3 regions of the Exiguobacterium sp. Leaf187 genome follow, and region 1 is predicted to be linked to each of the others. Evidence: riboswitches for the same ligand, from Rfam matches in the RefSeq annotation. Region 1 holds a riboswitch; each other region holds the start of a gene.
What was found. Region 1 has a riboswitch for lysine ahead of ASF99_RS14945 (Na+/H+ antiporter NhaC family protein). Riboswitches for the same ligand answer to the same signal wherever they lie in the genome.
Positions count from the first base shown of each region.

Region 2: linked by a shared signal. The riboswitch ahead of ASF99_RS01120 (aspartate kinase) and the one ahead of ASF99_RS14945 (Na+/H+ antiporter NhaC family protein) in region 1 are both predicted to bind lysine.
Region 3: linked by a shared signal. The riboswitch ahead of ASF99_RS15540 (amino acid permease) and the one ahead of ASF99_RS14945 (Na+/H+ antiporter NhaC family protein) in region 1 are both predicted to bind lysine.

Region 1 covers NZ_LMPR01000011.1:171,988-179,615, forward strand. The annotation lists gene ASF99_RS14905 (DEAD/DEAH box helicase) at 1-411, opposite strand, end outside; gene rlmN (23S rRNA (adenine(2503)-C(2))-methyltransferase RlmN) at 475-1,548, opposite strand; gene ASF99_RS14915 (ABC transporter permease subunit) at 1,673-2,479, opposite strand; gene ASF99_RS14920 (ABC transporter ATP-binding protein) at 2,476-3,357, opposite strand; gene ASF99_RS14925 (SAM-dependent methyltransferase) at 3,370-4,029, opposite strand; gene ASF99_RS14930 (heme oxygenase) at 4,119-4,439, shown strand; gene ASF99_RS14935 (uracil-DNA glycosylase family protein) at 4,564-5,301, shown strand; lysine riboswitch at 5,394-5,572, shown strand; gene ASF99_RS14945 (Na+/H+ antiporter NhaC family protein) at 5,683-7,266, shown strand; gene htpG (molecular chaperone HtpG) at 7,542-7,628, opposite strand, start outside.
Region 2 covers NZ_LMPR01000004.1:43,726-51,353, reverse strand. The annotation lists gene alr (alanine racemase) at 1-439, opposite strand, end outside; gene ASF99_RS01145 (branched-chain amino acid transaminase) at 436-1,368, opposite strand; gene dapD (2,3,4,5-tetrahydropyridine-2,6-dicarboxylate N-acetyltransferase) at 1,394-2,101, opposite strand; gene dapB (4-hydroxy-tetrahydrodipicolinate reductase) at 2,088-2,834, opposite strand; gene dapA (4-hydroxy-tetrahydrodipicolinate synthase) at 2,831-3,712, opposite strand; gene ASF99_RS01125 (aspartate-semialdehyde dehydrogenase) at 3,730-4,722, opposite strand; gene ASF99_RS01120 (aspartate kinase) at 4,736-5,935, opposite strand; lysine riboswitch at 6,048-6,225, opposite strand; gene argH (argininosuccinate lyase) at 6,296-7,628, opposite strand, start outside.
Region 3 covers NZ_LMPR01000012.1:40,055-47,682, forward strand. The annotation lists gene ASF99_RS15515 (DHA2 family efflux MFS transporter permease subunit) at 1-64, opposite strand, end outside; gene ASF99_RS15520 (HlyD family secretion protein) at 77-733, opposite strand; gene ASF99_RS15525 (TetR/AcrR family transcriptional regulator) at 926-1,531, shown strand; gene ASF99_RS15530 (diguanylate cyclase) at 1,575-2,666, opposite strand; gene ASF99_RS15535 (MarR family winged helix-turn-helix transcriptional regulator) at 2,803-3,258, opposite strand; lysine riboswitch at 3,424-3,612, shown strand; gene ASF99_RS15540 (amino acid permease) at 3,744-5,225, shown strand; gene ASF99_RS15545 (hypothetical protein) at 5,306-5,488, shown strand; gene msrA (peptide-methionine (S)-S-oxide reductase MsrA) at 5,558-6,505, shown strand; gene ASF99_RS15555 (DUF2252 domain-containing protein) at 6,574-7,628, shown strand, end outside.

The DNA.
Region 1 (7,628 bases):
GATATGATCGCGTACGCGTCCCGGTGTTCCGACGACGATGTGTGTCTTTTGTTTGAGCTCCGTGACTTGCCCGCGGAACGGTTGCTTGCCGAAGACGGCTGTCGCTTTGATCCGCTTATAGCGTCCGATGTTCATGATATCTTCTTTGACCTGCAAGGCAAGCTCACGTGTTGGCGTCAAGACTAAGACCTGTGGTTTATTTTCTTCCCACTCGACGAGTTCACACAGTGGAATCGCAAACGATGCCGTCTTTCCGCTCCCCGTCCGTGATTTGACGATGACGTCTTTTCCGGATAATACGACCGGAATGACCGATTGTTGGACTTCGGTTGGTGTCGTGTAACCGAGTTGCTCGATTGAATCGAGAATCGGTGTGCTTAAGTTAAAATCATTGAATCGTGTACGTGTCATAGAATGTCCTCATTTCTTATCGTAAAAAAAGCTTCCCACCGAAACGATGAGAAGCCCAACGAATTATTTGGATGCTACTTTATCTTTTTTGATTTGCTTACTACGTAATTGACCACACGCCGCATCGATGTCTGTTCCGTGCTCAAGACGAACACCACAGTTCAAGCCGTTCTTTTTCAACGTATCGTAGAACGTCGTGATATCTTCAGACGTACTGCGCTGATATTGACCGTGCTCATCGACCGGGTTGTACGGAATCAAGTTGACATACGTCAAGTGACGTTTGTCTTCGAACAGTTTTGCGAGTTCGACTGCGTGTTCCTTTTGGTCGTTGACGCCACGAAGCAAGATGTACTCGATCGTGATTTTACGGTTCGTTGTTTGAACGTAATAATCGATTGCTGGCATCAATTTCTCAAGCGGGATCGCCCGGTTGATTTTCATGATTTGCGTACGCAATTCATTGTTTGGTGCGTGAAGCGAGATCGCCAAGTTGACTTGGAGTTTCAAGTCAGCGAACTTGTAGATTTTATCTGCCAAACCACTTGTCGAAACCGTGATGTGACGCGCACCGATTGCAAGACCATTGTGGTCCTTGATGACGTTTAAGAAGTCGACCATGTTGTCGAAGTTATCGAACGGTTCACCGATACCCATGACGACGACGTGGCTGACACGTTCTTCGTTACCGACTGCATCGAGGTGATGCTGGACGTTCATGATCTGCTCAACGATTTCGCCTGCTGACAAGTCGCGGCTCTTCTTGATCAGACCACTTGCACAGAAGCTACAGCCGATGTTACAGCCGACCTGTGTCGTAACACAGACAGAAAGACCGTACTTATGACGCATTAGGACCGTTTCAATCAAGTTGCCATCATATAATTTGAAAAGGAACTTGATTGTTCCATCTGCTGATTCTTGCTTGACCGCTTCTGTCATCGAGTCAATCGTAAAACTCTGATCTAACAACTCAAGGCAATCCTTGTTGACATTCGTCATTTCCGCGAAAGTCGTGACACGTTTACGGTAGAGCCAATCCCATACTTGTTTGGCACGGAATGGTTTGTGCCCTTGATTCGATAACCATTCTGTCATCTGCTCAAGCGTTAATCCATAAATGGATGGTTTATTCATTTCGAAAGACCTCATTTCTTTTTCCAGAACTACAACATTCCTTTATCTTAGTAAAAATCAGCGCATGACGCAACGTTCAAATCCTAAATGTTCACTTTCTGTAAAGTTTTTGCGCCACTTTCGATCAAATCGACAGACTCCGACGTCCGAATTGAACGACTGCTCCAGTCAAGAACACGAGACAGAGGACAAGTAAAAGAATCGAATGAAGAAGAAAATGATTCGTTCCTTCTAGTAATTGCGTCGTGTTAAATAAGGAGAAGACGGATAGATAACGGAGCCACTCCGTCTTGTCACTTAGTTCCGACAGAATCGTCAAGACGATCGATAGGACAAGCACACTACCAGCAAGCGAAAAAGCACGACGTTCTTCGTCAAATAACGTCGCAACGAATAACGTAAAGGCACCGATCGCCAAGAGTAACAATAGCGCATTGAGTTGAATCCGCCATAAGATGACGTCATTGATCGAAATATCTGTCATCCACCAGTCGGATACCATCAAGACGAGTCCATTCAGTCCTACGAGAACCATACTTGCGATACCCATGACGATCGCGACAGCAAACGTATACGCATTCCGGGTGATCGGGGCTGCGAGATAGACAATCAGCTCTCCATTGTCGATTGGTCGCGCAACGAGTCGCGCTGCTAATGAGAGCAAGAATAGACTCGCAATGACTTGAAAAATCAGTCCGTAATAGTTTCCCCCGAGCAGATCCAGTACATTCTCGAACCCTGTCACCTTATCGTATTGAAATGCTTTTAAGACTTCCGGAGGTAACGCTTCTAGTTTTGCTTCTAGTAAACCGGTCTTCATCATCGATGGATATAGCAACGCAAGCATCAATAAGTAGAGACTCGTTCCAATCGCATAAGCAAGCACGGGCTTTCTGACCTGCTTGAATAAAGAGCGGATCAGCAATATCACGACGATTCCTCCTCCCCATAATAATGCAAAAAGACCTGTTCTAAATCATCTGCTGACGGACGAATCAGCCGTACATCATACTGGGTTAAATAAGCGATCACCTGATTTAAGCTCAGCGTCTCGTCCGTTTGAAAACTGACTTCCAGCCGCTTCGGTTCAACACCGACTTGCATCGCGAACTGTGCCGCCTCCACCTCTGTTCGGAAGACGATCGTGTACGTCTTTCGACTCGATCGAACCAACTCATGAATATCCGATTCGACGATGATGCGCCCTGCTTTGATTAAAGCCGCTCGATCGCACGATTTTTCCATCTCCGGAAAGTGATGTGAACTCATCAGAATCGCTTTTCCAGCATGCTTCTCCTGTTCGATCCACTCTAAAAAACGCTCTTGCATCAAAGGATCGAGTCCACTGGTCGGCTCATCAAGTAGATAGACGGGTGCATCCTTCATGAAGCAACCGACAAGTGCCAGTTTTTGTTTCATTCCCTTTGACATCTTGCGGATTTTCGTCTTCGTCTCAAAAGGAAATCGTTTCAACAACAGTTGTCGTCGTGCCGGATCGCTACCGTGTAGTCGTTGCATCAAATCCAGCATGTCTGCTCCCGTCATGTCTCCAGGTAAACTAATCTCCCCCGGCAAATAACCGACCAATTTCTTCACTTCTTTACTTTGCTTCCAGCAATCAAAACCGCCGATCGTCGCCTTTCCACCGTCCGCAGCCAGTAGTCCCATCAGATGTCGGAGTGTCGTTGATTTTCCAGATCCGTTTGGTCCGATGAAACCGAATATCGTCCCCGGATCAACTGTAAAACTGACATCGAATATTCCACGCCCCGGTGCAAACTCTTTCGTGACATGCTCTAAACGGATCATCATCCGACCTCCTTATCTTTTATTTCTTTCCTCACTGTATTCATACCCGTTTTGAAGCAGTTTGTTCGGATCAAAGCGATAGATGACGAACCGCTCGTCATGATTTTTTTCATAGAGGTCTCGTAATCGAATCTCATCGACTTGCTCGAATACGGTATGACGCTCCAGGTACTCCCGGTATTCATCGGTCGGGTAATACAAGATGAGATCAACCGAACGCGGGGAACGTTCGACCGAACTTAAAATGTGATCAATCACTTTCATGAAAATTTGTGAAGAGAATGGATTGAAGAAATAAAACTTATTCGTCTCATCCGGAATGGCATACTGCTCGGCATACGTCTGTTCAAATCGCAAACTTCCGGAACGCCGCTTCCGTCGACTTTGGTAGTTCGCCATATTCCGGAGTGCGTCCTCGTAAAATTGTCCGTTCATCTCGATTCCGATGACGGAACAATCGAATCGGTCGTGTAAGTAAAAGTTCAAACGCCCTTTCCCACACCCGAAATCAATGACCGTGTCCTGTTTTTGAAACAAATACGTTTCGCATAATTCGTCTAGTGCCGCATAAGGCGTTGGTTCATATCGATTGTAGTGACTAAACACACCATAGAGGTGTTGCATCTCAATGGTCTCGATTCGTAATCGTTGATCGTATTCCTGTTCATTCATTGTCGTTTGTTCCTTCTTTCCGGCATTCTTGCCTTCATCGTACTATACTGAAGAAGTACGTTACTCGTTTTTTGAAAGGGGATTTTATGATGATCGTCGTTACGAACCGGATTAAAGTCAAAAAAGGGATGGCTGCAGCTCTCGCTCCTCGTTTTACGCGTCCAAGTGGACTTGATACGATGGACGGATTCATCCGCGTCGAGGTCTTATTGACGCAAAACATCGAAGAACATGATGAAATGAACGTCAACATGTATTGGGAAGACATGAAGAGTTTTCAAGCATGGCGGGAGAGTGACGATTTCAAAGCGTCACATAGTCGACCTGCGAGTAGTGAGGCAGGAGAATCGCCAATGCTCGGCAGCGAGATTCTGACATATGAAGTTGCTTCGGTCAAAGAACGCGCATGATGCACGAAAAGGACTCGTCTCGAGTCCTTTTTTATATACCTATACACAAATAGTGAAAGGGTGTAATTGTCTCAAATGGTATTATTTGTTATTATAGTGCCAATACAGAGAGAGAGGGTTCTTCATGAATTCATTAACTATATTTGAACAAGCCATTCGTAGCTTACCTGATGATCGTACGTTACGACGTGATGAATTATGGACGGACGATTTTTTATTGCAACAGGAGAACGAGCTGACCGTCTATTACTCTCCGATTGGCGAATATGTCAATACTGAAGCAAAAGTCGTCATCATCGGGATCACACCAGGTTTTGAACAGATGCGAATCGCTTTCGAAGAAGCAACGGATGCCCTCCATCATGGGGCTTCACTAGAAGGGACGGCACGCATCGTCAAATATGCAGCCAGTTTTGCCGGAACGATGCGACGTAATCTCGTCCAGATGCTTGATACACTCGAGCTTCCAGCATTACTCGGAATTGAGACGGCTACTAGCTTATTCCATCAACATCAGAAATTATTGCATCCAACATCACTGTTAAAGCAACCCGTCTTTTATCGCGAAAAGAATTACTCGGGTCATCAACCGAAAATTAGTCGTAGTCCTTTATTGAGGCACTACGCGGAAGAACACTTCGTCGCTGAGATCAATCAGTTACAAAAACCAGCGTTATTAATTCCACTCGGTCGGGTCGTCGAGACGCAAGTCCGTGGATTGATTCAGGATGGACGAATCGAACAACATCAGCTTCTTTCCAACTTCCCCCATCCATCTGGCGCGAACGGTCATCGAAAAAAACAATTCGAAGAAAACCAAGCCTATTTGATGAAACAGCTCATTCAACATTTTGCCGAATGAGCAACTTTGTCTTAAATTATCAGAATATATGGTTGAATCTTTTTTGAAATACGTGATAAAGTGTCCATAAGAACAGAATATGACTATTCTATCGATGAGGTAGAGGCGCGATTTCAATCAGTACTTGGTCCGAGGATGACAACGAAGACGACTACAGGAAAGGTGACATCGCCGAAATGACAGTATGCGTCGAGCATACCGTCGTTGGTCGATTCGGGAAATACCCGATCGATTGCCATACATAACAGTTGTATGGAGCGCTCCAATTCGGCTAAGAAAGACGCATCCAGCGAGGGTGTCGGCTTTGTTGCCGGTGCCCTTGCTTTTTTTGTGCCGCGGGGTCTCATCTTTAAGCCATTTTTAAAGAGGAGGATATTTTTCATGGTCAACTATTCAGATTCCATTATTGCCCTTGTACCTGCTTTACTAGCTATCTTATTAGCCATCTTTACCCGAAAGGTCGTTCTTTCGTTAGGTGTCGGCATTCTCGTCGGTGCCCTGTTACTTCACCGTTTTAACCCGATCGATACGGTAACCTATCTCGGCAAGAATATCTTTAGCCTCTTTTGGGCGGATGGTGCCTTGAACGAGTGGAACGTTTTATTACTTGTTTTCTTGTTATTGCTCGGTGTCCTTTCCACATTAATTCAAACATCTGGTGGCGCTCGCGCCTTCGGTGAATGGGCTTCTACACACGTCAAGACAGCGCGTGGTGCACGCTTAGTCGCCTTCGGTCTCGGTATCTTGATTTTCATCGATGATTACTTCAACAGTCTCGCTGTCGGCAATGTCAGTCGTCCGCTAACGGATCGCCGTGGTGTCTCACGTGCGAAGCTTGCCTATTTGATTGACTCAACAGCTGCGCCTGTTTGTGTCATCAGTCCGCTTTCGAGTTGGGGCGCATTCATCATTTCCATCATCGCCGGTATCTTAACGACGCACTCGATTACGGATTACTCAGCGTTTAGTGCTTTCATGATGATCGTTCCAATGAACTTCTATGCGATTTTCGCGTTACTTTTAACACTTTACATCGCTTACTCTGGCGTCTCTGTCGGACCGATGAAACAGCATGAACGCCGCGCTGCGAATGGTGAACTTTTTGATGCGTCAAAAGGAACACCGATGGGGATGGCAAAAGAGGTCAACGAACATACGAACGGAAAAGTCCGGGATCTCGTCGTTCCGATCGTCGTTCTCGTCATTGCTACGATCAGTGCGTTACTCGGGACAGGTGCTCAGGCACTTGCAGCCGACAACCGTCCGTTTACTTTAATTGGAGCATTTGAGGCAACAGACGTCACACGCTCACTTGTCGCAGGTGTCGTCATCAGTTTAATCGTCGCTTTCTTGATGCTGATCGGACGAAAAATTCCGGGTCGCGATTACCGTGCAAGCATCGTCGCTGGTATGCGTTCGATGTGGCCAGCAGTCGTGATTCTATTATTTGCTTGGACGATCATCGCTGTTATTGGTGATATGAAAACAGGCGATTATCTCGCAAGCTTCATCAGCAACTCGATTTCTGCTTCGTACTTGCCGTTCTTATTATTCTTGATTGCCGGCTTGATGGCATTCTCGACAGGAACAAGTTGGGGCACATTCGGGATCATGTTGCCAATCGGTGCGGATCTCGTCATGGCTGTCGATGCCTCACTCTTATTACCGACGCTTGCTGCTGTTCTTGCTGGATCTGTCTTCGGTGACCATTGTTCACCGATTTCCGATACGACGATCCTCAGTTCGACAGGGGCTGGATCCCATCATATCGATCACGTTACGACACAGTTACCGTATGCGCTAGTCGGTGCCGTCACTGCGGCAGTAGGTTATTTAGTCATCGGTTTCACGGAGTCTTCGGTCTTCGGTTTCATCGGAGCTCTTGTCACATTCGTACTCTTCGTCGTCGTCTTGAACGTTCTCTCGAAAAAAGGCGAAACTGCTTCGGATTTACAAACGGATTGATGAAATGAAAAAGGGACTGACTCAAAAAAGAATGACGCGTCTTTTCACGCCCTTTCCTCAGGCGAGACACAAGCCTGTTTTCCTGCTTAAATGAAGCAGGAAAACGGATCTCATTCGTCTCTGACAGCGCATAAATGCGCTTTTCCTGTAGGAGTGGCGTGTGACGCGCCATTCTTTTTGTTACGAGATAAGGGTGGCAGATCATCATTCTGCCACCCTTATCTTTGTAGAGACCAACTTTGAGTCAGCCCCTTTTTTCGACTTCATGTCATGTCTTATACCATAAGTTCACACACATCATTCGCGAACGCTACCGGATCCTCGAGTGGAAGCCCTTCGACAAGTAATGCTTGTTGATACAT
Region 2 (7,628 bases), on a different contig from region 1:
GCGAATCTGCTTGCGCAAGCGCAAGGACAGCTTCCGCCTCTTGAAGCGAACTGACACCAAAACGATTCATCCCGACGTTGATCTTCAAATGTAACTCGATTCCCTGTAGCTGTTTACTGTTTAGGGCGAGCCATTCTAGCGATGAGACCCCGAGTGCGATTCCGAAACGTCGTGCTGTTTCAAAATCCTCCGTCGGATTCATCACCAGTACATAACTGTCTGGAAAATTCGTTTTGATTTCAATGGCTTCATACAACTCAGCGACAGCAAAGTGATGCACATCAGATGCCATCAGCGTCTCGACCATCTCGAGCATACCTAAGTTATACGCATTGTTCTTGACCACGGCAAAAATACGTTTACGTGACCGAGCGAAGACCGATGCGACGTTCTGTCGCACCGCCTTCCGATCGATCGTGACGAGTGTACGCGTCGTCATTCTGCGACAGCGGGTGTCACATACGTCAACCAATCCGCATATTGCGGCAATTGACCTGTGACGGCTTGACGGTAAAGATCGAGCAACTCATCTGCGACGTTCCGTGTTCCGCCGTTGATCGAGATATGATCGATTTCACCGACACTCGTGATTTCAGCAGCTGTTCCTGTTAAGAAGATCTCATCTGCGACATACAGCTCATCGCGTCCGATGTGACGTTCAACAACAGGATAGCCTTGATCTTGTGCCAAACGGATGATGACTTGGCGTGTGATACCGTCGAGTACTGAACAATCAAGTGACGGTGTATGAATCGTTCCGTTTTTAAGAAGGAAGAGGTTCGCAACACTCGCTTCACTGACGTTTCCGTTCATATCGAGTGCGATGGCTTCATCAAATCCATCACGGATCGCTTCACCTTTTAAGAGTTGTGAGTTCATATAGTTCGCAGCCGCTTTCGCTTGCATCGGCATCATCGTTGATGAGACGCGGCGGTATGATGCGACTTTGGCACGGATGCCAGCGCCTTTATCGAAGTATTCCCCAAGCTCCCAGCAAGAGATACCGACATGAACCGTCGTATCTTTCGCCATTAATGCTTGCCATGGCGTACCGAGGAACACGAATGGACGGATATAACACGATTCAAATCCGTTTTTCGCAACTAGATCAATCGTCGCCTGGACGAGTTCATCAACCGTATACGGAATCGTGACGTGATAATACGCACAACTGCGGAAGAGACGTTCGATATGTTCCTTCAATTGGAAAATCGCCGGTCCGTCCGGTGTCGCGTAAGCACGAATTCCTTCAAAGAATCCACTACCATAGTGAATCGCATGTGACATGACGCTTGTGTTCGCATCTTTCGGATCATGAAAGACTCCATCTAACCAAATTGCTTCTCCATACTGTGTATCCACTGCCATGTGTTTTCCTCCTCTTCGACGTCAATCAGAGTGAACGTAAATCATCCACCAATTGCGTCTTCTCTTCTGTTTTCGCATCTTTCTGTTTGATGACACGTGCAGGTGTTCCGGCAACGACGCTTCCAGCAGGTACGTCTTCTGTGACGACACTACCAGCAGCGACGACGGCATCTTTACCGACTTTCACGCCTTCAAGGATGACTGCATTCGCACCGATCAAGACACCGTCTTCAATGATGACAGGTGTTTTTGAAGGTGGTTCGAGGACACCCGCGACCACGGCACCTGCGCCGACATGAACGTTTTTCCCGATCGTCCCACGTGCACCGACGACAGCGTTCATATCAATCATTGTACCATCTCCGATTGATGCACCGATATTGATGATCGCACCCATCATGACGACTGCGTTATCGCCGATGACGACATGATCACGAATCCATGAACCTGGCTCGATACGCGCATTCAAGTGACGTGTATCAAGCATTGGTACTGCACTGTTGCGACGGTCATACTCCACGTGAACATCCGTGATGCGATCTGAATACTTTTCTAAGAAAGTAGCCGCAAGTCCTGCATCCGCGAAGAAAATCTTTGATTCATCTGATCCGAACGCTGTAGCGCCTTCGATCGTCAAGCCCGCCAAATCGCCGTTGACGTAAAGTTTTACCGGTGTTTGTTTTTTAGCATCTTTAATGAATTTAGCAATTTCGTAAGCATCAGTGAGTAACATGTGAATCCTCCTGTGTGTAGAGCGTCTCTAATGTATAGAGTCCCGCTGTTTTTTGAATGAGTGCCTCAGCTGCTTTGATCGCACCAGAAGCAAATACTTTTTTCGATAGCGCTGTATGTTTGATTTCAATCAATTCGTCGACACCTGCGAATAAGACTTCGTGTTCTCCGAAGATCGTTCCACCGCGCATCGCGTGCATCCCGATCTCGTTCGTCTCCCGCTTTTGCCGCGTCTGTGACCGGTCATATACCGGTGTGACGTCACGTGCCGTCTGAATCGTTTGCAATAACAACTCAGCCGTTCCGCTTGGCGCATCGACTTTTTGGTTGTGATGTTTCTCGAGCAATTCGATGTCATACGCTCCTGCTAGTGGTACGAGTGTCTTCAGCAGTTGCTGCACCATCGCGATACCGTACGACATATTGTACGACTGGAAAATTGGAATTTCTTTCGCAGCGTCCTTGATCGATGCCAGTTCCGCCTCTGAAAAACCAGTCGTCGCGATGACGAGTGGTGTTTTTGTCGCTAGCCCGTATGCGAGCAGATCCGGTAGCAAACTCGGATGCGAGAAGTCGATGATCGCATCGACCGTTTCTGACATCTCTGTTAGCTCGGCATATGAAGCGATCGTATCGGATGACTTCGTCCGGTCAACGATCGCCACGACACTTTGTGGTGCGAGTTCGACGACGTATTGTCCTGTCGCCCCATAACCGTGTAACGCGAGTTTCATCGAACCACTCCTTTGTAAGCCCGCATCGTTTCGAGTAAGTGGGCATGTCCCGCTTCCGATTGACGGACGAGCGGCAAGCGCGGCGCACCGACAGCAAAGCCGAGTTCTTCAAGCGATGCTTTAACTGGAATCGGATTGACATCACTGAACAAGGCACCGATGACCGGTAACAAGTCTGCCTGAATCCGGCGTGCTGTGACGAGATCTTGTGCGAGCAACGCCTCAGCAAGTGCTTGTGTCTCTGCTGGGTACGGGTTCGAAAGAACTGAGATGACGCCTTGTGCGCCCCATGCCATGTACGGCAGGATTTGATCATCATTTCCACAGAAGACCGCGAAGTCTTCCGGAATCGCCGCCATCAGTTCACCCATGAAGCTGACATCTCCACTCGCTTCCTTAAAGGCTTGGATTCGTGGATGACGTGCTAACGTCACTGCTGTTTCGACTGCGATCGCAACTCCTGTCCGCGACGGAACGTTGTACAGCATGATTGGTAATTCGGTTGCATCAGCGACCGCCGTGAAATGTGCGACGAGACCCGCTTGCGATGTTTTATTGTAGTACGGTGTGACGAGCATCGCTGCGTCCGCACCGAGGCGCTCTGCGAGTAACGTCTTCTCGATTGTTGCTGCCGTGTTGTTCGAACCCGTTCCGGCAATGACTGGTACTCGTCCTGCCGTGATTTGAACGGCAGTCGTCAGTAGTTGTTCGAATTCCGTATTCGTCAGTGTCGATCCTTCTCCTGTCGTTCCTCCGACGACAAGCGCCTGAATTCCTGCTGCGAGTTGTTGCTCGATCAAGCGTTCGAATACGTGTAGATCCAACTCGCCTGCTTCATTAAATGGTGTGACGAGCGCTGTACCTGCTCCTTTGAACATGAAGAACTCCTCCTTTTTTATGAATGAATCGACTGTTCGATTGCTTGGCGTGCGACTTGTACGGCATTCGAGGCAGCACCTTTTCGAATGTTGTCGGCTACACACCAGAGATGGAACGTGTTCGCGAGACTATCATCTTGTCGAATCCGACCGACGTAGACGTCGTCCGTACCACTTGCATCGAGTGGCATCGGATAACGCGTATTCGCGACATCATCGATGAGGACGACGCCCGGTGCGCCTTCAAGTGCTTCACGGATCGCTGCAACCGTCGTCGGCTGCGTAAACGTGACGTTGATCGCAACCGAGTGAGAATTCGTGACTGGAACACGCACACATGTCGCACTGACTGGTAGTGCTGGAAGATTGAAGATTTTCCGTGTTTCGTCAATCATCTTCTGCTCTTCTTTCGTATAGCCGTTCTCAAGGAACACATCGATATGTGGCAAGATGTTATCGTGAATCGGATGCGGATAATTGACGGGTTCTTCTCCGCGTGCTCCACGTGCCAGATCCTCGATTCCTTTTTGACCAGAACCGGATACGGCCTGATACGTCGTATAGTTGACACGCTCGAATCCCAGTGACTGGAGCGGTGCTAAGGCGACGACGGATTGAATCGTCGAACAGTTCGGATTTGCGATCAAGCGGTCCGTCGCTTGAATCGCTTGTGGATTGACTTCTGGCACGACAAGCGGAATCGTCTCCTGCATCCGGAAAGCACTTGAATTATCAACGACGAGTGTTCCGTTTTCAGCTAGTAACGGGGCATATTGTTCACTGATCGTTCCGCCCGCCGCGAACAACGCGACGTCAATCTCGTCTTCCGTGATACTTGGTGTCAGTGCTTGGATCGTAATGGCTTCTTCCTTGAACTGTACCGTGTTCCCTGCTGAACGAGCAGAAGCGTAAGCGGACAGGCGGCTGACCGGGAAGTCCAGTTCGGCTAGTACTTGTAACATTTTTTGACCGACGGCGCCGGTTGCTCCAATGACTGCTACATGATACATCCTGTTTTCCTCCTTATAACTCGAACGCGTTTGCAATCGCTGCAACCGTCCGTTCAATGTCTGCTTGTGCAATCGTGTACGAGATGCTGATTTCTGATGTCGTGACTTGATAGAACGGGATGTTCTCTGCTCGGAAGATTGCGAACAACTTCGAAGCGACACCTGTTGCATCCCGCATCCCGATTCCGACGACAGATAATTTTGCGTGTTGATTATGGCGATCGACCTTGACTGTCGTGAAGCGATCCATGATGTCTTTCAATGCTTCATCGAGGAACTCTTCCTCATCGAGTGGACATGAGAACGATAAGAAAATGTCACTGTCGAACGTCGTTTGACTGATCATGTCGATGTTGACGTGGCGATTGGATAACAGTTCGAAGATATCGGCTACTGCTGCATTCGTTTGCGGTACGTGTTTGATTGATACCGTCAAGACGTTCTTCGTCACACTGACACTCGTCACCGCTTTTTGTTCCATTGTTTCCGTCGCTTCCATGATCCATGTTCCCCTTTTCGATTCAAGTGTTTTCCCGACGAAGATGTGTACGCCGTATTTTTTTCCTAGTTCGACACTCCGCATTTCCATGACCTTCGACCCGAGGGCGCTCATCTCCATCATCTCATCATATGAGATGTGCGGAATCGGTTGAGCAGCAGCATGGATTCGTGGATCAGCCGTATAGACACCGTCGACATCCGTGTAGATTTCACACCGTTTATCAAGGACTGCCGCAAGGGCAACAGCCGTTGTATCCGATCCACCACGTCCGAGCGTCGTGACATCACCGAGTTCGTTGACACCTTGGAATCCAGCGACGATGACGACATCGTATGTTTCGAGTTTTTGTCGTAACAGATTTCCATCAATCTGTTTGATCTTACTTTTCGTATGCAATCCCATCGTACTGATTCCCGCTTGAGCGCCTGTTTGCGATAACGCTTTGACGCCGAGTGAGTTGAGGGCGATGCTGAGTAATGAAATCGTCTGTTCTTCTCCGATGGCAAGCAGACGATCGAGTTCTCGGCGCTCGGGGCGATCTGTGATGGCTTGCGCCTGAGCAATCAAAGAATCTGTCATCTTGCCCATCGCTGAAACGACGACGACAAGTTTTTCACCTTCGGCTGCGCGACTCTTCAAATAATTCGCAATAGACTGAATCTGTTCGACAGTCGCAACCGAGCTTCCACCAAATTTAAGTACAGTTGTCACAATCCTATCTCCTTTGTCCCGATACAGAAAAAAACGACGGGCCGGTAGGAGCGTTCCTACGGCCCGTCGTTATCACGATCGGACAAACGAAGACAAAGTCATTCGTTCTTTTACGTAAGATAGCGCTCCGAAACATCGGTTTCGGCAGTACAACGGATCTTAACCGTTGTACCAGCAAACAAGAAGAAGCATCTTCTCGTTCACTTCGGCGGACTTCCCCTTTCACATCATTCGGCATGCTTGCCTTCAAGAATGATGCTACTCATGTCATCCGCGCCTCTATCTGTCGGTTGTTAGTTACAGTTATAGCAGACATCTTTTGTTAAATCCAGTCATTTGACTGTTTTTTTTCAAAATTCGTCAATTCGCAAGATGCTGTTTCGCGAGTTCGAGTTGCTCCGACACGGCAGCAAACCCTGTCCCGCCGTAGCTAGTCCGGCGTGCTACTGCTTGAACCGGATCGAGGAGCGGATAGACGTCTTCCGTGATATCCGGATGGAACGTTTGATACGTCTCGAGGTTCAAATCCTTCAGGAAACAACCGTTCTGCACACAGTAAAGGACGGCTTTGCCGACGATTTCATGCGCTTCCCGGAACGGTATGCCTTTCGTTACAAGGTAGTCAGCGAGTTCCGTTGCATTCGAGAAGTCTTGCATTGTCGCCTTCTTGAGCGCTTCGGTCTTAAACGTCGCAGATTCAATCATTCCAGTGAAGATTTGAACGGATTGGAGAACGGTATCTGCTGTATCGAAGACCCCTTCCTTATCCTCTTGCATGTCTTTATTGTAAGCGAGTGGTAATGCCTTCATCGTCGTCAAGAAGCCCATCAGGTTACCGTAGACGCGCCCCGTTTTTCCACGAATCAACTCAGCGAAATCAGGATTTTTCTTTTGTGGCATCATGCTCGATCCTGTTGAGAAGGCATCGGATAACTCGATAAAGCTAAATTCTTGCGACGCCCAGATGATGATTTCTTCACAAAAGCGCGAGAGATGCATCATGACGGTCGAAGCGATCCCGAGGTATTCGATGACGAAATCACGGTCCGAGACAGCATCAAGACTGTTTGGATAGACCGACTCAAAACCGAGCAACTCAGCAGACCGGAAACGATTGATCGGGAATGTCGTCCCCGCGAGCGCACCTGCCCCGAGCGGTGATTTCCGAATTCGTTTTTGATTATCCGTCAACCGTTCGACATCACGTTCGAACATCCAGAAATAAGCGAGCAAGTGATGCGCAAGCGAGATCGGTTGTGCCCGTTGCAAATGCGTATACCCTGGCATGACCGTCTCGATATGTTGCTCCGCTTGTTCCGTGATGACCGACTGGAGCTCGCGTAATGCCGTCGTCAACGCTTCAACATGTTGTTCCATCCATAGATGTAAATCCGTTGCGACCTGGTCATTTCGGCTCCGTGCCGTATGCAGTTTTCCTGCAACCGGACCAATCTGTTCCGTCAATAGACGCTCGAGATTCATGTGAATGTCTTCATCTGCTAGCGTATACACATGATCCGCTAACGTCGTTTCCAGTTGCTTCAGTCCTTGCTCGATTTGTGTCCACTCGTCTTGAGCGAGGATCCCTTGTTCAAATAGCATCTGCGCGTGTGCGAGACTGCCTTTTAAATCGACGCTCGCTAATTTTTGATCGAACGTGATCGATGCTCCGAAGGCTTCCGCTTGAGCGGAA
Region 3 (7,628 bases), on a different contig from region 1:
AGTTGACGCCGATGATGATCAGAATCGTGAACGCACTGTATCCGAACAAGAAGGTAGTAGACATGAACGTCCCTCCTTAATCCTTATGAATGCGGACGGTCACATTCATACCAGGTCGAATGTCGAGTGATTTTTCTTGCGAGAGTGAGACTTTAACAGGAATGACTTGTGCGACTTTCGTGTAGTTCGCATTTCCGTTTGAAGAAGGCATCATTGAGAACGTGGAAGCCGTCGTCATACCGATTTGCTCGACTTCACCAGAAAGTGTCGTGTCCGGGTAGCTGTCGACGTAAACATCCACTGTTTGTCCGACTTTGATTTCATCGATTTCTGTTTCTTCGATGTTCGCTGTGACCCAAAGGTCGTTTAAGTCAAAACCATAGGCGAGAGGTGTACCTGCTGCGACGAAGCCGTTCTTTGTCGCCATCGACTGAACGATCGTTGCTTTTGAGGGCATTGAAACCGAGAGATCCGTCGGTTTTTGTCCAGCTTGTGCCGTCATGACGTGTCCGACTGTTGCGCCACTGGCAAGTGATTCGCCTGTTTTCGCAGACCAGTCTGTTAATTTACCAGCGCTTGGGCTCGCAACCGTTATCATCTTACCGTCGATTTTCGCGTTGTCTGTTTTGACATAGCTCGTTGCTTGATCGTAATAGTAGTATCCGACAACACCACCACCGATTAAAACGATGAGTGTCACGATATTGATGATCAATAATTTTTTCATACTCATGGGTGTGTTAGCATCCTTTCTTGTGTACAATCGATTCAAAAAAAGTACTCCTCTGGGGGGAGGAGTAATTAATATAGTTAATTATATGGAACGTTAGCTAACAAACAACCGACAATTTCCGACAAAATGTTGGAAAAATAGATGATAACGGATTCATTAATGAAAAGAGGATGAAAAAGGAGTGAAATATGGATGAATGAGAGCCGTGATCCCCGACCAAAACGGTCACGTGACCGTATTACGATGGAATTATTTCGTTTACTGAAGACGCACAGCTTCTCGAGCATTACTGTCAAAATGTTGACGGATGGAGCAGGTGTGAATCGTTCGACCTTCTACGCACACTATACGGATAAGTATGATTTGCTCGATCAAGTCGTTGAGGAGCAAATGAAAGCACTTGAACAAGCGATTCGGATCACGGGTACAGGAACTGTCTTTCCGACAGTCGAGCAGGTGAGTCGCTATTTTGCTCGTTTGTTCATTCATATCGAAGAAAATGAACTATTCTATCAGACGATGCTCGTTCAAGGACCGATCAAAACGTTCATCTCTCGTTTTCTCGATACATTGAAAGAGAATTATCGAATTGTGTTTCGACCGCAAATCACAGAAGAAGCTACGTTCGTCGATCGAGACTTATTATTGAACTATGTCATTGGTGGACAGTTAGGATTGTTGATTTCTTGGTTACGAAACGGTCGACCGTATTCATCAGAATACATGGCAGAACAATTAAGTCGGATGATCGTCTTTGGAACGGTTGAGAGTATCGGTTTTCCTAAAGAAACGGAATGAAGACGTAAAAAAAGACACTTCCCTGCGGAAGTGTCCAATCAGTTTAAGCTTGTCGGAATGCAAGTTCTTTCGTATAGATCGTACTCCGATTCCGTCCGCTTTCTTTTGAATAATACAACGCTTTATCTGCCTGTTGTAATGCTTCAAGTGACGTATGCGAACCACTGGAATGGGAAATCCCAAGTGAGATCGTAATTTGCAGATCAGGTACATCTGCTGTTGGGAACAGGTTACGTGCGACCGTCAACCGAGCTAGTTCTGCTATTTTTTGCGCTTCTTTCGCCGAAGTACTTGGTAAGATGATTAAAAATTCTTCACCACCGTACCGTCCGACGAGGTCGTCTGGACGGGTCAAGGAAGCGAGAGTCATGCCGAGTTGGCGTAACACATCATCGCCCGCATCATGACCATATGTATCATTGACATGCTTGAAGAAATCGATATCGATGAGTACAAGCGAATAGCCTTGGTCGGTCGAGCCGACAAGCGAAAGCGAGTCATCCAGGCGACGACGATTGGCGAGCCCTGTCAAAGCATCCGTCATGGCGAGTTTCTGCTGATACTGGATGTTTTCGAAGTGACGGCGTAATTCCGTCAGCAATCGAAAAGCGACAAAGCCAGCTAATAAATTAAAGAAGACGTACGCAATCGAGATTTTAAAGAATGTCGACCAGCTGTGCGTCAGGACGTAGATGGCGGGTAACGAATAGAGAATACCGACCAACACCATAAGCTGAAAATGACGCATCGAGACATGGACGAATCGACGAATGATCCCGATCGTCGTGATGAACAAGACGATGATCAACGTCGATAAATAAAATCCTTCCATTTGATCAACTGGTGTTAAAAAGTAACGTGTCCCGATGATCATTGCACCAGCAACGATGGCGCTTGGGAAACCACCGAACAGCATGGCAATCGCGACGGGAACGATACGTAAATCAACACGGGCGACATCGATTTGAATCCCATTGAACATCAATAAGACCGCAATCAAACCAGAGACTGCTCCGAGTATAAGTCGAATGCTCCATTTGGAGTTCAATGAAATACGCGGTTGATTCCGAAACGGTAAGAACAAGAGAGTAATCGTTGTAAACAGTAGACAAAAGTTAATGATGAATTGATTCATGATGGACAACAAATCCTCCCAGCTCCCCAACTAACAGATTTCCATATATATACTTCCAGTATACTCAACTAGATAACGGTTAGACAGGCATAAATGTTTAGATGAAAAATAAAAAACGGTAGAAGATCTACCGTTTTTAAGAAGATGAAGTAAGAGAATCCTCATCCATCGTCAGTAAAATTTTATCAAAGACACGAATCATCGTTTCCAGCTCTTCTTCCGTCAATGTACCGAAGCGATCTTGTAAATAGTTTTTCCGGACGATTTCGAGATCCCGAAATGCACGTTCTCCGTCATCCGTCAAAGCGAGGACGATTGAACGACGATCTTCCGTCGAGCGTGTCCGTGTGACATATCCTTGTTTATACAGCTTATCCGTCAAAGCAGTGACTTGACTCGTCGCGAGCTCAAATTGTTCCGCAAGAAGCGTCGGGCGCTGAGGACCATTTTCTGAAAGGCTTCGTAAGATGAAAAATTCACTCCGGGTCGCCGTTCCTTCAAATAGCCGGTTAAGTTCACGTCGCAGGGTACGAAGAATGACACGCATTTGTTCCTCGAGTCGATAAGTTAGCAAATCACGTTCCTGTGGCATGCAAGCAGCATCCTTTCTCTCAGTGGACTTCTACCATTTAGTGTACTAAACATATCGGATTTTTACCATCGACTACCCCAGATTCGAAAAAGGCAATTGACAATTTCGTGGCGTTTTGTGTAATATGGCGTAGTAATAACTAACTTAATTCAGTTCTCACTCAACCAGTGGGATGGAGGTTGCAGTTCTTAAGAGTACGGTTACGGATGTCGTCAAGCGACAGATGAGGTGACCTGAAAGGAAGAATTGCCGAAATCAATCATCGCTTTGAAGATGATCGATTGGGATTAGATCAAATAGGTCTAATACTGTCACAAGTCGGGTATCACCTACTTGTGGAGAGCTATCTTTCACGACGGTAGAATGAGGCGCATCCATTTTATTATGTTGCGTTCTCATCTTCCATCTGGAAGATGAGGGCGCTTTTTGTTTTTTCATTCAAAAAGTGTCCTCTCAAAAATTTATTAAAGAGAGAAGCGAACGAAATGAACAATCTAGATGTGAAACAAACAACAGATTCGACAGCAGAAGGATTAAAACGTGGATTACAAGCCCGTCATATGTCAATGATCGCCATCGGTGGAGCGATCGGAACAGGACTCTTCATTGCGTCCGGTGCTTCCGTCGCAGCAGCAGGACCAGGTGGTGCGCTCCTATCGTATGCAATCGTTGGTCTGATGGTTTACTTCCTAATGACAAGTCTTGGTGAAATGGCAGCGTACATGCCGGTCGCTGGATCCTTCTCGACATATGGAACAAAATTCGTCGATCCATCATTCGGCTTTGCACTCGGCTGGAACTACTGGTACAACTGGGCAGTCACGATCGCAGTTGAACTCGTCGCAGCACAAATCGTCATGACGTACTGGTTCCCGGATGTTCCTGGATTTTATTTCAGTGCCTTATTCCTCTTACTCATGATCGGCTTGAACTACTTCTCCGTTAAAGGATTCGGGGAAGCGGAGTATTGGTTTGCGATGATTAAAGTCGTTACCGTCATCGTCTTTTTAGTCGTCGGTGTTGCGATGATTTTCGGTGTCTTTACATCGGAGCCACCGGTTGGCTTTAAAAACTTTGCTCTTGGCGATGCACCGTTCGTCGGTGGGATTCCTGCCGTCATCGGAATCATTCTTGTTGCTGGATTCAGTTTCCAAGGAACGGAGCTCGTCGGGATTGCCGCGGGTGAGTCAGAAGACCCGAAAAAGAACGTTCCTAAAGCAGTCAAACAAGTTTTCTGGCGTATCTTACTTTTCTACGTCTTCGCGATTTTCGTCATCGGAATGCTCATTCCGTATACGAGTCCGAACTTGGTTTCGAATGACATTACGGACGTAGCGGTTAGTCCGTTTACGCTCGTCTTTGAAAAAGCAGGTCTTGCGTTCTCAGCAGCACTCATGAACGCCGTCATCTTGACGTCTGTTCTATCTGCCGGAAACTCAGGTATGTATGCTTCGACTCGGATGCTTTATACGCTTGCTCGCCAAGGAGATGCACCGAAGTTGTTTGCGAAAGTATCGAAAAACGGTGTACCGCGTAACGCTTTGCTCGCAACAGGAGCAATCGGTGCACTCTGTTTCTTGACGTCAATGTTTGGTGGACAAGTCTACTTGTGGTTACTCAATGCTTCCGGTATGACAGGATTCATCGCATGGCTCGGGATTGCAATCAGTCACTATCGTTTCCGTAAAGGATTCCTTGCACAAGGTCACTCGTTGAAAGACTTACCATATGTGGCACCAGCGTTCCCATTCGGTCCGCTGTTCGCATTCGGTCTTTGTTTCCTCGTCATCGTCGGTCAAAACTATGCCGCATTCCTCGCGGATCAAATTGATTGGGTCGGAATTGCCGCAACGTATGTTGGTATTCCATTATTCCTCGCCTTCTGGTTGGGACATAAATTCAAAAACCGGACGTCAATCGTTCGTTATGACGAGATGGACTTCCCAGAACATCCACGTCAATCGTAATCAACTAGCCACCTTCAAATGAAGGTGGCTTTTTAGATGTCGCTTCAAGTAAGATGAAAGAAAAACAGGGGGCGATCTTTATGAATTACTGGTACCACTTTAAGCGTGCCTTCTTACCGATCGCATTATTGCTTGTGACGCTTGCCTTATACCAAATGATCTATCGTTTGAATAACATCTGGTATTCGCTTGGAGGACTTCTTCTTGTCTTTGCGGCGATCTACTTCGTCATGCGTCGTCTAAAAGCGAACCCGGAGGATTGAATGAGCAGGAAAGTCGAGTCCATTCTCTGAACGAGGTAAAATAGTCATATACAGAGGAGGGGAAGATAGATGGCAAAAGCAATATTTGCAGGTGGTTGTTTCTGGTGCATGGTCAAGCCATTCCATAAATATGATGGGGTAGAGCAGGTCATTTCAGGATATACCGGTGGTCATACAGAGAACCCGACTTATAAAGAGGTCTGTTCGGAAACGACAGGTCACTTGGAGGCGGTTGAAGTCACGTACGATCCGTCCGTCATTACGTACGAAGAATTACTCGAGATTTTCTGGCGTCAAATCGATCCGACAGACGGTGGTGGTCAGTTCAACGACCGTGGTGAATCGTATCAGCCGGCTATCTTTTATGTCGATGAAGCACAGCGTGAAACGGCGGAACGTTCGAAAGCAGCGCTTGACGCATCAGGACGTTTCTCGCGTCCGGTCGCGGTAGAGATTCGTCCAGAAAAGCCGTTTTGGCCAGCAGAAGAATATCACCAAGATTATTATAAAAAGAATCCGTTCCGTTATCAGATGTATAGTGTCGGCTCAGGTCGCGCGAAATTCATCAAAGAAGCGTGGAAGGACCACGGTAAGGAAAAAGAACTGAAAGAGCGTCTGACACCAATTCAGTATAAAGTCACACAAGAGAACGGGACAGAACCCGCTTTCCGTAACGAATACTGGGATGAAGAACGTCCAGGACTGTACGTCGATATCGTTGACGGCACACCACTCTTCACATCGAAAGATAAGTTCCAGTCAAACTGTGGTTGGCCAAGCTTCGCTAAACCCATCTCAGAAGACAAGATGGAAGTCGAACTCGATACGAGTCACGGGATGACGCGGACGGAAGTGCGTTCTGCGAATGCGGATAGTCACCTCGGTCATATCTTCGATGATGGTCCGACAGAACTTGGTGGTCTTCGCTATTGTATCAACTCAGCAGCATTACGATTTATTCCGCTTGAAGAGCTTGATTCGGCAGGATATGGGGAATATAAAAAACATTTCGAGTAACACGTAAGGAGCAGTCAAACGATTTCGTTTTGACTGCTCTTTTTTTCAAATGGAAGGGAGAGAATCGAATGTTTCGACCCGTATATGAAGAGATTCGACAAATGACGATTGCGAAAGTGCTTGATTTCTACGATCACGAAATCCGTCAGCTCGATGAGCAAGCACGTCAGGAAAAGTACGACAAGATGAGCTTGAGTCCGTTTCGCTTTTTCCGTGGGAGTTCGCATCTGTTTTATTATGACGTGACGCGAATTCCCCTTGGTTTTGATACGCCTCGTGATAAACCGACGTGGATTCAGGGAGATCTTCATTTTGAGAATTTCGGTGTCCATGGCAATGCGAAGGGAGAGATCATCTACGACGTCAATGACTTTGATGAAGGATACTTAGGATCTTATCTATACGATTTGATTCGCATGGCGGTCTCCGTCCGGTTGTTCGCTGAAGAGGCAGGATACGATCCGACTCCTGCGATTCGAAATTATGTCCTGGAATACTTACACGATTTAAAAAAGTACGCTCTCGGAAAAGATCCGAGTGATGTCTGTTTTACGCGGGATAATACGAAAGGACCAATCAAGAAGTTGATCAAAAAAGCAGAAAAGAAACGTGAGGAATTAATGGGAGAGCGTACGGAACTAGTGGATGGCGTGAGACGTTTTTGTACATTACCGGATATGCAAGCGATAGATGATACGACGCGAATAGCGATTGAGTCTGCCTGGTCCTCCTATATCGAGACGATTGACGCAGAGGATCGTCGTGACGAAGCGTTCTATACAATCAAGGATATCGTGCGGAAACTAGACAGTGGAACGGCATCGATTGGTCTTGAACGCTATTACATCTTGATTGAGGGGGAGGGAGGGGAAGAAGATTTGATTCTAGAGATGAAACAAGCTCAGACTTCTGTCCCTTCGTTGTTCCTTCCCGTCTATCGTCCAGAAGCAGAAACAGTTCATCAAGGACGCCGGATCATCACGTCCCAAAAAGCGATGCAGGCACATGAGGATCCATATCTTGGCTACCTGACGATTGGGAAAAAGGAATATTATGTACGTGAGCGCTCGCCATATAAGAAAAAACTAAAAGCAAAGCATATCAAAAGTCAGGAAGACCTTGA